3 regions of the Streptomyces sp. NPDC093252 genome follow, and region 1 is predicted to be linked to each of the others. Evidence: riboswitches for the same ligand, from Rfam matches in the RefSeq annotation. Region 1 holds a riboswitch; each other region holds the start of a gene.
What was found. A riboswitch is a leader RNA that binds a small molecule or an ion and turns the genes downstream of it on or off. The one in region 1 is predicted to bind cyclic di-AMP.
Positions count from the first base shown of each region.

Region 2: linked by a shared signal. The riboswitch ahead of AB0O01_RS06395 (transglycosylase family protein) and the one ahead of AB0O01_RS12400 (NlpC/P60 family protein) in region 1 are both predicted to bind cyclic di-AMP.
Region 3: linked by a shared signal. The riboswitch ahead of AB0O01_RS13385 (transglycosylase SLT domain-containing protein) and the one ahead of AB0O01_RS12400 (NlpC/P60 family protein) in region 1 are both predicted to bind cyclic di-AMP.

Region 1 covers NZ_JBFBEM010000005.1:189,318-193,494, forward strand. The annotation lists gene pcrA (DNA helicase PcrA) at 1-1,437, opposite strand, end outside; cyclic di-AMP (ydaO/yuaA leader) riboswitch at 1,709-1,882, shown strand; gene AB0O01_RS12400 (NlpC/P60 family protein) at 1,889-3,088, shown strand; gene AB0O01_RS12405 (hypothetical protein) at 3,485-4,177, shown strand, end outside.
Region 2 covers NZ_JBFBEM010000003.1:98,983-103,159, forward strand. The annotation lists gene eno (phosphopyruvate hydratase) at 1-40, opposite strand, end outside; gene AB0O01_RS06395 (transglycosylase family protein) at 734-1,432, opposite strand; cyclic di-AMP (ydaO/yuaA leader) riboswitch at 1,437-1,641, opposite strand; gene AB0O01_RS06400 (transglycosylase family protein) at 1,875-3,116, opposite strand; gene AB0O01_RS06405 (cytochrome P450) at 3,502-4,177, opposite strand, start outside.
Region 3 covers NZ_JBFBEM010000005.1:389,038-393,214, reverse strand. The annotation lists gene AB0O01_RS13395 (fumarylacetoacetate hydrolase family protein) at 1-413, opposite strand, end outside; gene AB0O01_RS13390 (HAD family hydrolase) at 946-1,812, shown strand; gene AB0O01_RS13385 (transglycosylase SLT domain-containing protein) at 1,913-2,425, opposite strand; cyclic di-AMP (ydaO/yuaA leader) riboswitch at 2,430-2,600, opposite strand; gene AB0O01_RS13380 (CocE/NonD family hydrolase) at 2,881-4,177, opposite strand, start outside.

The sequences.
Region 1 (4,177 bases):
CCGCAGATAGGCCAGAACGTCCCGGACCTCCTTGCGCTCGTAGAAGCGGACGCCGCCGACGACCTTGTAGGGCAGGCCGACGCGGATGAAGACCTCTTCGAAGACACGGGACTGGGCGTTCGTCCGGTAGAAGACGGCGACATCGCCCGCCTTGGCGTCGCCCGCGTCCGTGAGACGGTCTATCTCGTCGGCGACGAACTGTGCCTCGTCGTGCTCGGTGTCGGCGACATAGCCGGTGATGCGCGCGCCCGCGCCCGCGTTGGTCCACAGGTTCTTGGGGCGGCGGGACTCATTGCGCTCGATGACCGCGTTGGCGGCGGTGAGGATCGTCTGGGTGGAGCGGTAGTTCTGCTCCAGCAGGATCGTCGTCGCGTCCGGGTAGTCCTCCTCGAACTGGAGGATGTTGCGGATCGTCGCGCCCCGGAAGGCGTAGATCGACTGGTCGGCGTCGCCCACCACGCACAGCTCGGCGGGCGGCAGATCGTCCGGGCCCGGCGGTACGTCGAGGTCCTCGGGGGCGCGCTCCCCGGTGCCGACCAGCTCGCGCACCAGCGCGTACTGGGCGTGGTTGGTGTCCTGGTACTCGTCCACCAGGACGTGCCGGAAGCGGCGGCGGTAGTGCTCGGCGACATCGGGGAACGCGCGGAGCAGGTTCACCGTGGTCATGATCAGGTCGTCGAAGTCGAGGGCGTTGGCCTCGCGCAGCCGGGACTGGTAGAGGGCGTACGCCTGGGCGAGGGTCTTCTCGAAACCGTCGGTGGCCTGCGCGGCGAAGTCCTCCTCGTCGATCAGCTCGTTCTTGAGGTTGCTGATCTTGGCGCTGAAGGACTTGGGCGGGTAGCGCTTGGGGTCGAGGTCCAGATCGCGGCAGACCAGGGCCATCAGCCGCTTGGAGTCGGCCGCGTCGTAGATCGAGAACGACGACGTGAAGCCGAGCTTCTTGGACTCGCGGCGCAGGATCCGCACACAGGCGCTGTGGAACGTCATCACCCACATCGCGTTCGCGCGCGGGCCGACGAGCTGCTCGACGCGCTCCTTCATCTCACCGGCGGCCTTGTTGGTGAAGGTGATCGCGAGGATCTGGCCGGGGTGGACACCGCGCTCGGCGAGGAGATAGGCGATGCGGTGGGTGAGCACCCGGGTCTTGCCGGAGCCCGCACCGGCCACGATGAGCAGCGGGGTGCCCGCGTGGGCGACCGCCGCGCGCTGGTTCTCGTTGAGCCCCTCCAGGAGCGCGGCCGGGTCGAGGGCGGGGCGGGGGGCGCCGTCCCGGTAGTACGCGTCCCGGTCCGGGGGCGCGTCGAACTTCCCGCCGAACAGATCGTCCGGAACCGGCTCCGGCGCGTGCTCGTCCTCGGGGGGAGGCGGGGGCTCCTCCTCGTGCCCGCGGGGGCTTCGGAGGTCCGCCAGGAAGCTGTCGTCAAAGAGGCTGCTCATCGCTCTCCGAGTCTAGGCCGCCCCACTGACAACCCGGGGCCGTCCCGCTCCTTTCCCGCTCCTCGCCCCTCCTCCCGCCCGGTGACGCAGGGTGGCGGATCTTGAGCGGGGCGCGGTGGGAGGGGGTGCGGGGCGGACCGCGAGGGCCGCCGGACGGAAAGGTCACGAAAATGTATCGGGCATAACGCCCACCAACCTTCACAGGCGCCACACCAGTTGGCTACGGTTCCGGGCAGGCCGAACGACCCCCACCGGCGAACGTCGCCGGGCCGTCCGGCCTCCGTCGAGTCCGGCGAGCCCCCTGGGCGGCCGGAGCCGGGGACCCACCGACACCTGGGGTGAATCGGTCCCGACTTCCGTCCCGGGAGCGGACCGTAGGGCAACCCTTCCGAAGCACCCGCCCGAACCCGACAGCTAACCCGGTAGGCGGCCCATGGAAGGAGTCGCCTCCTTGGCGTCGCACCGCAAGTCCCACCCCACGGGCACGCGCCTGGCCGGAATACGCACCCCCGTCCTCGCCACCGCCGCCCTGACCTCCGTAGCCCTGCTCTCGCAGACGGCCACCGCCGCGCCCGCGGACGACAAGCCGAGTCTGGAGGAGGTCGAGAAGAAGGTCGACGACCTCTACCGTCAGGCCGAATCGGCGACGGAGAAGTACAACGCCGCGAAAGAGAAGACCGGCAAGCAGCGCAAGCTGCTCGACACCCTGATGGACGATGTCGCGCAGCGCACCCAGAAGCTGAACGACGCGCGCGAGGAGCTGGGTTCCTACGCCGCGGCCCAGTACCGCACCGGGGCCGCCGCCCCCAGCACCGCGAGCCTGCTGCTGGCCGACTCGCCGCAGGACTACTTCGACCAGACCCAGTTGATGGGCCGGCTCACCGAGCGCCAGAAGACCGCGGTCGACGACTACTTCGCCCAGCAGTCCGAGACCATGGAGAAGCGCCAGGACGCCGGCGAGAGCCTGGAGACGCTGGCCGACGCCCAGGACGACCTCCGGACGGCCAAGGCCACGGTCCAGCAGAAGCTGGCGGACGCGCGCGAGCTGCTCTCCGAGCTGACCGCCGAGGAGAAGGCCCGGCTCGCCGAGATCGAGCGGGAGAAGCGGGCGGAGGCCGAGCGCGAGGCCGAGGAACTGGCACGCCAGCAGCGGGCCGAGGAGGAGGAACGCCGCCGGGAGGCCGCCGCGGCGGCGGAGCGGCAGAACGAGGAGCAGAGCGGCTCCTCCGGCACCCCGGGCTCGGACTCCGGCTCGACCGGCTCAGGCTCCCCCGCCACGGACCCGTCCTACGCCACCAAGGCCGAGAAGGCGATCGGGTTCGCCCGCGCCCAGATCGGCAAACCGTACGTCTGGGGCGCCACCGGCCCCGGCTCCTACGACTGCTCCGGCCTCACCCAGGCCGCCTGGAAGGCCGCCGGCGTCACCCTCCCCCGGGTCACCTACGACCAGGTCAACGCCGGAACCACGGTCACCGTCTCCGCCGCCCAACCCGGTGACCTGGTCTTCTTCTACGACGACGTCACCCATGTCGGCCTCTACATCGGCAACGGCATGATGATCCACGCCCCGAAGCCGGGGGCGTATGTCCGCGAGGAGTCGATCTTCTACGACGGTGAGTCGTCCATCCACAGCGTGGTGCGGCCCGCCTGAGGGGCTTGAGCGGGATCGGGTTGGCCGGGATGGGGTCGGCCGGGATCGGGCTTGACCGGGGTCGGGTCGGGGTCGAGCTTGAGGGGGGCGGGTCGGCTCGGGGTCGGACCTGGGCCGGGTCGGGGGGCGTGAGGTAGTGAACCGGCCCTGGGGGCGGTCGAGCGCCGGGGGCGCGTGTCGCAGGGTGCACGCCCCCTTGTGGGGCCCATAGGAGGCCGTTACTGCGAGGGCTGGGCGGGCCCGTTACTGCGAGGGCGGGACGGGCGGGCACTCATCGGCCGCGGATGGCTGCCGAGCACGTCCGCCCCCTATCCGGCTAGTACCGATTTACCCCTTTCCGTCCGCCCCCGTGCGCGCCCCCGTCGTCCCGGGCGGCGCGCTCCTTACGATCGCCCCATGTCCGGCACCGGCACCCCTTCCCTCCGCGCCTGGTGGGCGCAGCGCCCACCGGCGACCGGGGCCGCCGTGCTGGCGACCGGCACCATGTCGATCGGCCTGCGCCTGGCCGGATACGACGTCCTGTCCGGGATCCTGCTGGCGGTGACCGGGATCGCCTGGCTGGCCCTGGTCGCGGACTTCGCGGCACGGCTCCTGGGCGGCCGTCCCTACGCTGCCCGGCTCCTGGGCGACCGTCAGAGCAGCCCGCGGGAGGCCGGTACGCCCGCCGAGCCTGTCGCGTCCGCCGCACCCGCCGCGCTCACCGCCGTCGCCGCGACCACCGTCCTCGGCACCCGGCTGGCCGCGCAGAACTGGCAGCCCCTCGCCGAAGCCCTGCTGGCCGCCGCCGCGCTGCTGTGGCCGGTGGTGCTCGTGATCGGCGTGACGCACTGGCGGGCGCGGATGCCGGGCGCGGTGTTCCTGGGCTGTGTCGCCACCGAGGGGCTCGCGGTGCTCGGCGGGACCCTGGCGAAGGCGGAGGGGGCGGCCTGGCTCGGACACGCCGCGATGGTGCTGTTCTGGCTGGGACTGGTCCTCTGCGCCTTCGCGCTGACGCGGTTCGACTTCCGGCAGATCCGGGACGGGGCCGGTGACCACTGGCTGGCGGCCGGCGCGCTCGCCCTCTCGGCGCTGGCGGGCTCCGGGCTGATC
Region 2 (4,177 bases), on a different contig from region 1:
TTTCCCGGGCTACGACGACGTCGATGGACGGCACGAGCATCTCCTTCGTGGATGTGACGCGGGTGGCGCAGACGCCGGACGCGACCGTGCGGGACCGCGGTGGCTCTGCGAGACGAGCCTAACCGTCCCGGGGGGATCGGCCAGCCGGTCTCCCACCCCTCGGACGGAACCGGTCGTAAAATGTTTCTGAATGGAACAAATACGGGGGTTCGGGGGGCGGGTTTTGGGGGCTTGGGGTTTCGGTGGTCCGGGGGCCCCGGGGTTCGGGGGTGCGGGGCCCGGGGGTGCGGGGCCCGGGGGTGCGGGGCCCGGGGGTGCGGGGGTGCGGGGGTGCGGGGGTGCGGGGGTGCGGGGGCGCGGGGGCCGGGGGTCCGGCGGCCCGGTGTCCGGCGGCCCGGGCGTCGGCGTCGGTCTGGCCGTCGGCGTGGAAAGGCCCCGCCCCGGTGCGTACGGGGGATTCACGCACCGGGGCGGGGCGGGCCGTGGGGACGGGGGCCCCACGGGGTCTCGCCGGGTTTCACCGGGCACCGCCGGGTCTCACCGGGCTCACTGGGGCTCATTGGGCCCTATGGCGAGGGTGGGGGATGGGGCTGTGGGGGGAGCGTGGGCCGGCTGTGGGTGGGCCGTGAGGTGGGGCGGCCCGACCCGGCTTAGCCGTGGCCGTGGCTGCGGCTGCGGCTGCGGCTGCGGCTGCGGCTGCGGCTGCGGCTGCGCGGGGCTACTCCCCCGGGGGCTACTTCAGGTGGAGCTGCTGGCCCGGGAAGATCAGGTCGGCGTCGTCGACGATGTCCTTGTTCCGCTCGAAGAGCTGCTGCCAGCCGCCCGCGACATCGTGCTCGGCAGCGATGGAGCTGAGGGTGTCGCCGGAGACGACCTCGTACTCGCCGTCGCCCTTCTCGACGGTTCCGCCGGTCGGGGTGGTGACGGTCTCGCCGGACGCGGCCGGGCGCTCCTGCGAGCGGGAGGTACTGGGCTGCTCGGTGCGCTCGGGCTGGGCGGGGGCGGGCTCGGGGGTGGTCTCCGGAGCCGGCTCGGGGGTGGTCGCGCCGCCGCCGTAGGGGGTGTTGGACAGGCCCACGCCGCAGGACGGCCAGGCGCCCTTGCCCTGGCCCGCGAGGACCTTCTCGGCGATCTCGATCTGCTGCGCCTTGGTGGCGCGGTCGGCGGTGGCGGCATACTGGGTGCCACCGAACGCGGCCCAGGTGGAGGCCGAGAACTGGAGGCCGCCGAAGTAGCCGTTGCCGGTGTTGATGGCCCAGTTGCCGCCCGACTCGCACTGGGCGACGGCGTCCCACTCGGACGCGGTGGCGGCGGAGGCGTTGCTCGCCGCGACGAGCGGGGCGGCGACGGCGGCGCCGGTGACACCGGCGAGCGCGATGACACGGGTGGCCTTGGACGGACGGCGGTGCTTGCCCTTGCCGGAGAACAGCATGTGGAGATCCCCTCACCGACGCCTACGAGGTGAGCTGTCGGGTTCGGGCCGGTTGAGTTGCCCGGCCATGTCCCGTACGGGGGTTTTCATCCCGTACGTCATGGCTTCACCCCAAGCCGGATCCGTCCGGTCGAGTCGCCTCAACCTCCGTCACCGGCACTTACCTTGGGTCCCCCGCTCCTGCCTACGGCGCTTGGCGCGACGACTGTTCCCGTACGGCCACCGGCAGGATTCGGCGTGGCGACCTCGGGGCCCGCTGCTTGCGAGCGGTCCTGACCGTAGACACGCGATTCCCGGAATTTCAAAGACGATCAGGGCTTCTGAGACTCATCCCACACTTTCGCCAAACTCGGACATTCGGTGCGAAGCATGACGTGAACTCCCGTCACTTCCGGCCCACTTCCCACCCTGGAGCGGGCATGGAAGTCACCCGGTCCGGGAACTACTGGCCGCCGACGGTGAGCGTCTGACCGGGGACGATGTGGTTCGGGTCGCCGTCGAGCACCGCTTCGTTCAGCCGGTAGACCTGGCGCCATCCGCCGTCGACCTCAAGCGAGTCGGCGATGGAGCTGAGCGTGTCCCCGGAGCGGACGGTGTAGCTCCGGTCGAGCGCGTCCCGGTCGCCGCCTGCGTCACGTGAGGCCCGCGGGTCGGAATTCCCCGCCCTTACTTCGCCCAATTCCCCCAGTTCATCCGATTCCTCCACCGCGTCCGCCTCGTCCGGCTCCGGCGTCTGCTGCGAGCCTTCGCCGGTCGCGGAGCCGCTGGATGATTCGGGCGATTCGGTTGAATCAGTTGAATTGGTTGAATCAGTTGAATTGCCCGAGAGGGTGTTCGGAGTCTCGGTGGCGCCCTTGGCGCCCTTCTCCGGGGCGCTCGCGTCCAGTCCGCTCTCGTCGGCGCTGCCGCCGCGGTGCTTGCCGGTGCCGGGGGTCGGGTCGACCTCGGGCAGGTCGCTGGTGTCGACCAGGAACGAAGAGCCGAGACCCTGCCCGAGGTTGCCCGTTTCCTCACCGTTCGACCCGGAGGGGGACTCGGTGGGCGGTTCGACCGGAGAGGCCGAGGTGGAGGAGTCGACGGAGGGGGCGTCCGGCGAGCCGGAGGGGTCGGAGGAGGGGGAGGTAGGGCTGCCGGAGGGCGAGGACTCCGGCGTACCGGTTCCATCGCCCTCGGTGGTGCCGGAGGGGCCCGAGCCCCAGGACGAGTCACTGGTGCCGTTCTCCGGCCCGGAGGTCTCCGTCTGCGGCCCGGACGCTCCGGAGGACCTGGAGGAGTCGGTCAGGCCGCCCGTGAGTCCGGGGGAACCGTCGCCGCCGTCCGTGGCCTCCGGCGTGGGATCACCGGCCACCCCCGTGTCGACCCCGGCCGGCTCCTTGTCCTCCGCGAGCCCGTGCAGCGGCCCGCAGGAGGGCCAGACCCCGACACCCTGGTCGGCGAGGATCCGCTCGGCCACCGCGATCTGCTGCGAGCGGCTCGCCTGGTCCGGGCTCGACGCGTAGTCCAGCCCGCCGTACGCCTCCCAGTCGTCCTGGGTCAACTGGAGGCCGCCGTAGCGTCCGTTGCCCGTGTCCGCGCTCCAGGCGCCGCCGCTCTCGCACCCGGCGACCTTGTCCCAGGTGGTGCCGCTCGCGGCGCTCGCGCCTCCGGCGCCGAGCAGCGGAAGGGCGATGGCAGAACCGGTCACTCCGGCAGCGACCAGGATGGCCGGGGCCTGACGGGGGCGACGGTGACGACCGTTCCCGGAGAGCATGCGGGGACCTTTCCCGAGACAGCGGTGACCCGCGCGTCGCGTGATGCTCGCGCGTCGCGCTGAGGGGTGAACGTAGCCGCAATCGTTGACTTGTCACAAGTTAATGCCGCGTAGATCACGTGAAGATCACAAAGATGAGGGAGTGTCAACTTTTGAGTGACCGTCTGTGGGTCTGAGGGGGCTGTGGGGTGACTGTCTGTCAGGCGGGCCGTCGGGTGTCTGTTGGATGGGTGGGGTCTGGTCGGTTGCCGAGCGGGTGGGGTCTGGTCTGATGTCCGGCGGGTGGGGTCTGGCCTGATGTCCGGCGGGTGGGGGCCTGTCAGAACTCCACCGGCAGGGTCCGCAGCCCCCGCATGATGAGGCCGCCGCGCCAGCGCAGTTCGGCCGGGTCGACCGCGAGACGCAGGTCCGGGAGGCGGGTGAACAGCGCCGCCAGCGCCGTCTGCCCCTCCAGCCGGGCCAGCGGGGCGCCCAGGCAGTAGTGGATGCCGTGCCCGTACCCGAGGTGCGGGTTGTCCCGGCGGCCCAGGTCGAGGGTGTCCGGGTCGGCGAACCGCGCCGGGTCCCGGTCCGCCGCCGCCAGCACCACGAGCACCGGATCGCCCGCCGCGATGCGCTCACCGCCGAGGCTCAGCGGCTCGGTGGCGAACCGCCAGGTGGCCAGCTCGACCGGCCCGTCATACCGCAGCAGTTCCTCGACCCCGGTTTCGAGGAGCCCGGTGTCCCCCTCCGCCAGGGCGCGCCGGAACCGGGTGCGCTGCTCGTCATGGGTGAGCAGGGCGTAGGTGCCGTTGCCGATGAGATTGACGGTCGTCTCGAAACCGGCGAACAGCAGGATGAACGCCATCGCCGCCGCCTCGTTCTCCGTGAGGTGCTCCCCGTGGTCCGAGGCGCGAATCAGGCCGGAGATGAGGTCCTCGCCGGGTGCGGGGGTGTCGGGGAGCGCCGCGCGCTTGCGGTGGATCAGCTCGGCGAGGTAGCCGCGCATCTTCTTC
Region 3 (4,177 bases), 200 kb from region 1:
GGGTACAGCAGCGGGGCGATCACCTCGCGGTGCGCGGGCACGGTCACCCAGGCGGTCAGCGCCCGCCGCACGTCCGACCAGGTGGTACGTCCGGCGGCGAGCAGCGGGCCGAGGGTGGGGCGGGCGAGGAGCGCGGCGTAGGGGGAGCCCAGGGCGTGGGCGGCGGCCCCGGCGTCCAGGACCCGGTCACCGAGCCGGACCCCGACGCTCCGCCCACCCGCACCCGTACCCGTACCGGCACCCGTACCCGTACCTGTACCGGCACCCGTACCCGTACCGGCATCCGCCCCGGCCGGTGAGAAGACGCCGTAGGGGAGATTGTGCGGCCCGAAGGGGTGGCCCTCCGGGATGTCGAAGGGGTCGCCCCCATCCGCGCGGGAGGGGTCACTGTCGGGGACGCCGATGGGTGGCATGCGGTCTGCCTCGCTCTCGTCTGCCGGAAGGGGTGCCGAGCCGGTGCCGCGCCGGGCCACCGGCCACGGTACGTCGTCTCCCTACCCCCGCCCCTCATGATCTAGAACGCCCGAGAGATTCAGAAATGTCATGAAAGGAGCCCACTCCAGCGAATACCCGCCCACCCGGACACCCGCACACCCGGCATCCCTGCGGAGCGCGCCCCCCTTCGCAGAGCGCCCCTCACAGGGAGCACCTCCCCCCGAGCAACTCCTGAGTGCTCCCCGAGCACCCCCCCCCGAGGACCCCCAAGCACCCCCTGAACGTCTCCGGAACGCTCCGGGAACGCCCCGGGGACGCCCCCCGGCCCCTCGCGGAGCGACCCCCTCTGAGTGAAAAGCGGACCCGTTTTCAGCAGTCGTCCCGGGCGCCCGCCGAGTGAAAGGCCGCATGGTACAGGGGAGTTGACCGGGGCGGGCGGGTCGTCGGGGAAGCCGGCCGACGTCCGGTTCGGGCCGGGTCGGGGCCGCGCGATGTCCGTATTCTCTGATCATGGCCGCACCCACCGCATATGCCGCACGCACCGCGCGCATGACGTTCGCCCTTGTCGCCACCGACCTCGACGGCACTCTGCTGCGCGGTGACGACACCTTCTCCGACCGCTCGCTGGCCGCGCTGGCGCGGACCGCCGAGGCCGGTGCCCGGCATCTGGTGGTGACCGGTCGCCCGGCCCCCCGGGTGCGCCCGCTCCTGGAACGCCTGGGCAGCACCGGTCTCGCGGTGTGCGGCCAGGGCGCGCAACTGTACGACGCGGGCGCGGACCGCCTGCTGTGGTCGGTCACCCTGGACCGGGAACTGGCGGAGACCGCGATCGGCAAGATCGAGGCCGAGGTCGGGGAGGTGTACGCGGCGGTCGACCAGGACGGCGTGGACGGGCTCACCCTGATCGAGCCGGGCTATCTGATGCCGCACCCGACCCTGCCCGCCGTCCGCGTAGGGCGCCGGGCCGAGCTGTGGGCGGAGCCGATCAGCAAGGTGCTGCTGCGCCACCCGGACCTCACCGACGACGAGTTGGCGTCGGTGGCCCGCGCGGTGGTCGGTTCCCTGGCGACGGTCACCATGTCGGGTCCGGGGACCGTCGAACTCCAGCCGTGCGGGGTGACCAAGGCGACCGGGCTGGCGCTGGCGGCCGGGCGGCTGGGGGTGCGGGCGGAGCACACCATCGCGTTCGGGGACATGCCCAATGACATTCCGATGTTCGACTGGGCCGGATATGGCGTGGCGATGGCCAATGCCCATCCCGAACTGAAGGCGGTGGCCGACGAGGTCACCACATCGAACGAGGACGACGGCATCGCCGTCGTCCTCGAACGGGTCTTCCCCCGGCGGCTGCCCCAACAGTCGCCCGGGAATCCATGAATGCGTTGATCCCGAATCGCGAATGCCGCATGGGGAATTCAAGAATGCGGCATTCGGCCCGTCTGCGCTTTGCGGGCCCCAACCCGCAAAGCGCAGTGGATCAGTAGGCGCCGAAGACGTTGTCGATCGACCCGTACCGGTCCGCCGCGTAGTTGCAGGCGGCGACGATGTTCGCGATCGGGTCGTACGGGTCGTAGACCGTCCCGGAGACGTGGTACGCGGCGAAGGTCGGGTCGATCACCTGGAGCAGGCCCTTGGACGGGGTGCCGGCGGCGGCGTTGGAGTCCCAGTTGTTGACGGCGGCCGGGTTGCCGGACGACTCGCGCATCACATTGCGGTGGATGCCGTCGTAGCTGCCGGGGATGCCGTTCTGCCGCATGACGTCGAGGGCCTGGCGGATCCAGCCGTCGAGGGTGTTCGGGTAGGCCGAGGTGGCCGCCGAGACGACGGTCGGGGTGGCGGCGGTGGCGGTGGTGGCGCCGATGATCGGCAGGGCAAGCACGGCGGCGCCGGTACCGGCGACGGCCAGTCGGCGGGCGATGCGGCGGACCCGGGTGGAGCGGTGCGCGGACCCGGGAAGGGCGGACACGGGAGCGGACAGGGGAAGGGACATGGGAACGGTTCCTCTCCTACGCCTGCGAGGTGAGCTGTCGGGTTCGGGCGGGGAGGTGCCCGGCCGGCCCTTGCGGGCACGGCTTCACCCCGAGCCGCGCCAGGACGTCAAGACGTCCGGCCCGGCGACTTACCTGGGTCCCCCGCTCCTGCCGTGGATCTAGTGAGTTGGTGCGGGCGGTGGCAGGACTAGGCGTCCGCCCGACTGGCCGGGAACGTATGCGAGAGCGGATGTCCGAAACAAGTGGTGGAATCACAGATCGCCGCTTCTGATCTTTATCCCGCCATCTGCCGCACATGATCCTTTGCGGCTGGAAAGGTTCAACTCGTGCGATGGGGAAGGTGAATCGGGGTGCGGCGGCGGAACGGCTCCGGATCGGGGGGAGGTGGATGCGAGTGAGTCAAGTCACGCCCGTGCGCAAGAGTGGTAAATCGGGCAATGCTCCCAAGTCCCTATTAACCAGCGGTGCGTGGAATCCGACGTTCCCAGGTGCGGTGGAAGATCACCTCGCGGCCGAGGGTGCAAATCACCTCATTAACGGTCAAAAACTCCGTCGCCGTGCAGGTGATCTCCGACCGGGCCCGGACCCTGGTGTCCCAGGCCGCGTCCGGCCGGTGCAGCCGGATCGTCCGGTCCGACCGGGTCCGCGCCGACAGCGCGTCGCTGTCCCGGATCGTGTACGACTCCAGCGCCTCCTCCGTGACCTCCAGACCGTCCGGATGCACCTCGGTGCCGCCCGGCCCCGGTGCGACCTCCAGCCGCCACTCGCCCCGGGCCACGTCCCGCACCACCAGCCGCCCGGGGCGCGGCTCGTCCAGCGTGACCGGGGAGACCACCCCGAGCGGCCCCGCCTGCTCCGCCTCCCCCTCGGGCCCGCCGCCGCTCCCCGGCCCCCGCTCCGGCTCCCGCACCGGCAGCTCCAGCGCGCTGCCCGCCGGGTCCAGGACGAACCCGGCCTCGGAGCCGGGCTGCGGCCACACCCACGGCCAGTACGCGGACGAGACGGCCAGCCGCACCCGGTGCCCCGGCGCGAACACATGCCCCGCCGCCCCCAGCTCGAAGGCCACCTCCTCCGTCGTGCCCGGCGGCCACGGCACCGCCCGGTCCCGCCCCGCCCGCGCGCAGAGGTTCAGCACCCCCCGGGTCACCAGCACCGAGGAGCCGTCCGGGGCGACATCGCACAGCCGCGCGATCACCTGCCCCCGCTCCACCTCGCAGCGCAGCCGCAGCCGCACCCGGGGCCGCCCCAGGACCCGGATCCCGCTGCCGCCGGCCGGGAACTCGAAGCAGACCGACCGCCCGTCCTCCGCCCGCTGGTCCGGCGGCAGATCGGCATCGCCCCCGCGCGGCAGGAAGGCCCCCGCGTCGACCCCGGTGTGCATCGGGGACCGTACGGCCGCGGGGGCGCCCTGGAGGGCGTACACGACCGGGGTGATGTGCGGGGAGGGCCAGGCGGGCTCGGCGGTCCAGGGGCCCGGCAGGGACCCGCGGGAGGGGGTCAGGCAGGCGCGCAGGGGCGGATCGGCGCTGACGCCGGTGTCCCGGCCCTTGAGCCAGTGGTCCCACCAGCGCAGGGTCTCCTGGAGGAAGCCGATCGCCGGGCCGGGCGGGCGGCCCCGGTCGGGGTACTCGTGCGGCCAGGGCCCGAGCAGCCCGCGCACCCGGGCCGCCGGAAGGTGCTCCACCAGCCGCAGCACGGTGTCCCGGTACGGGTCGTGCAGCCCGCCGACCGCGAGGACCGCCGCCCGGATC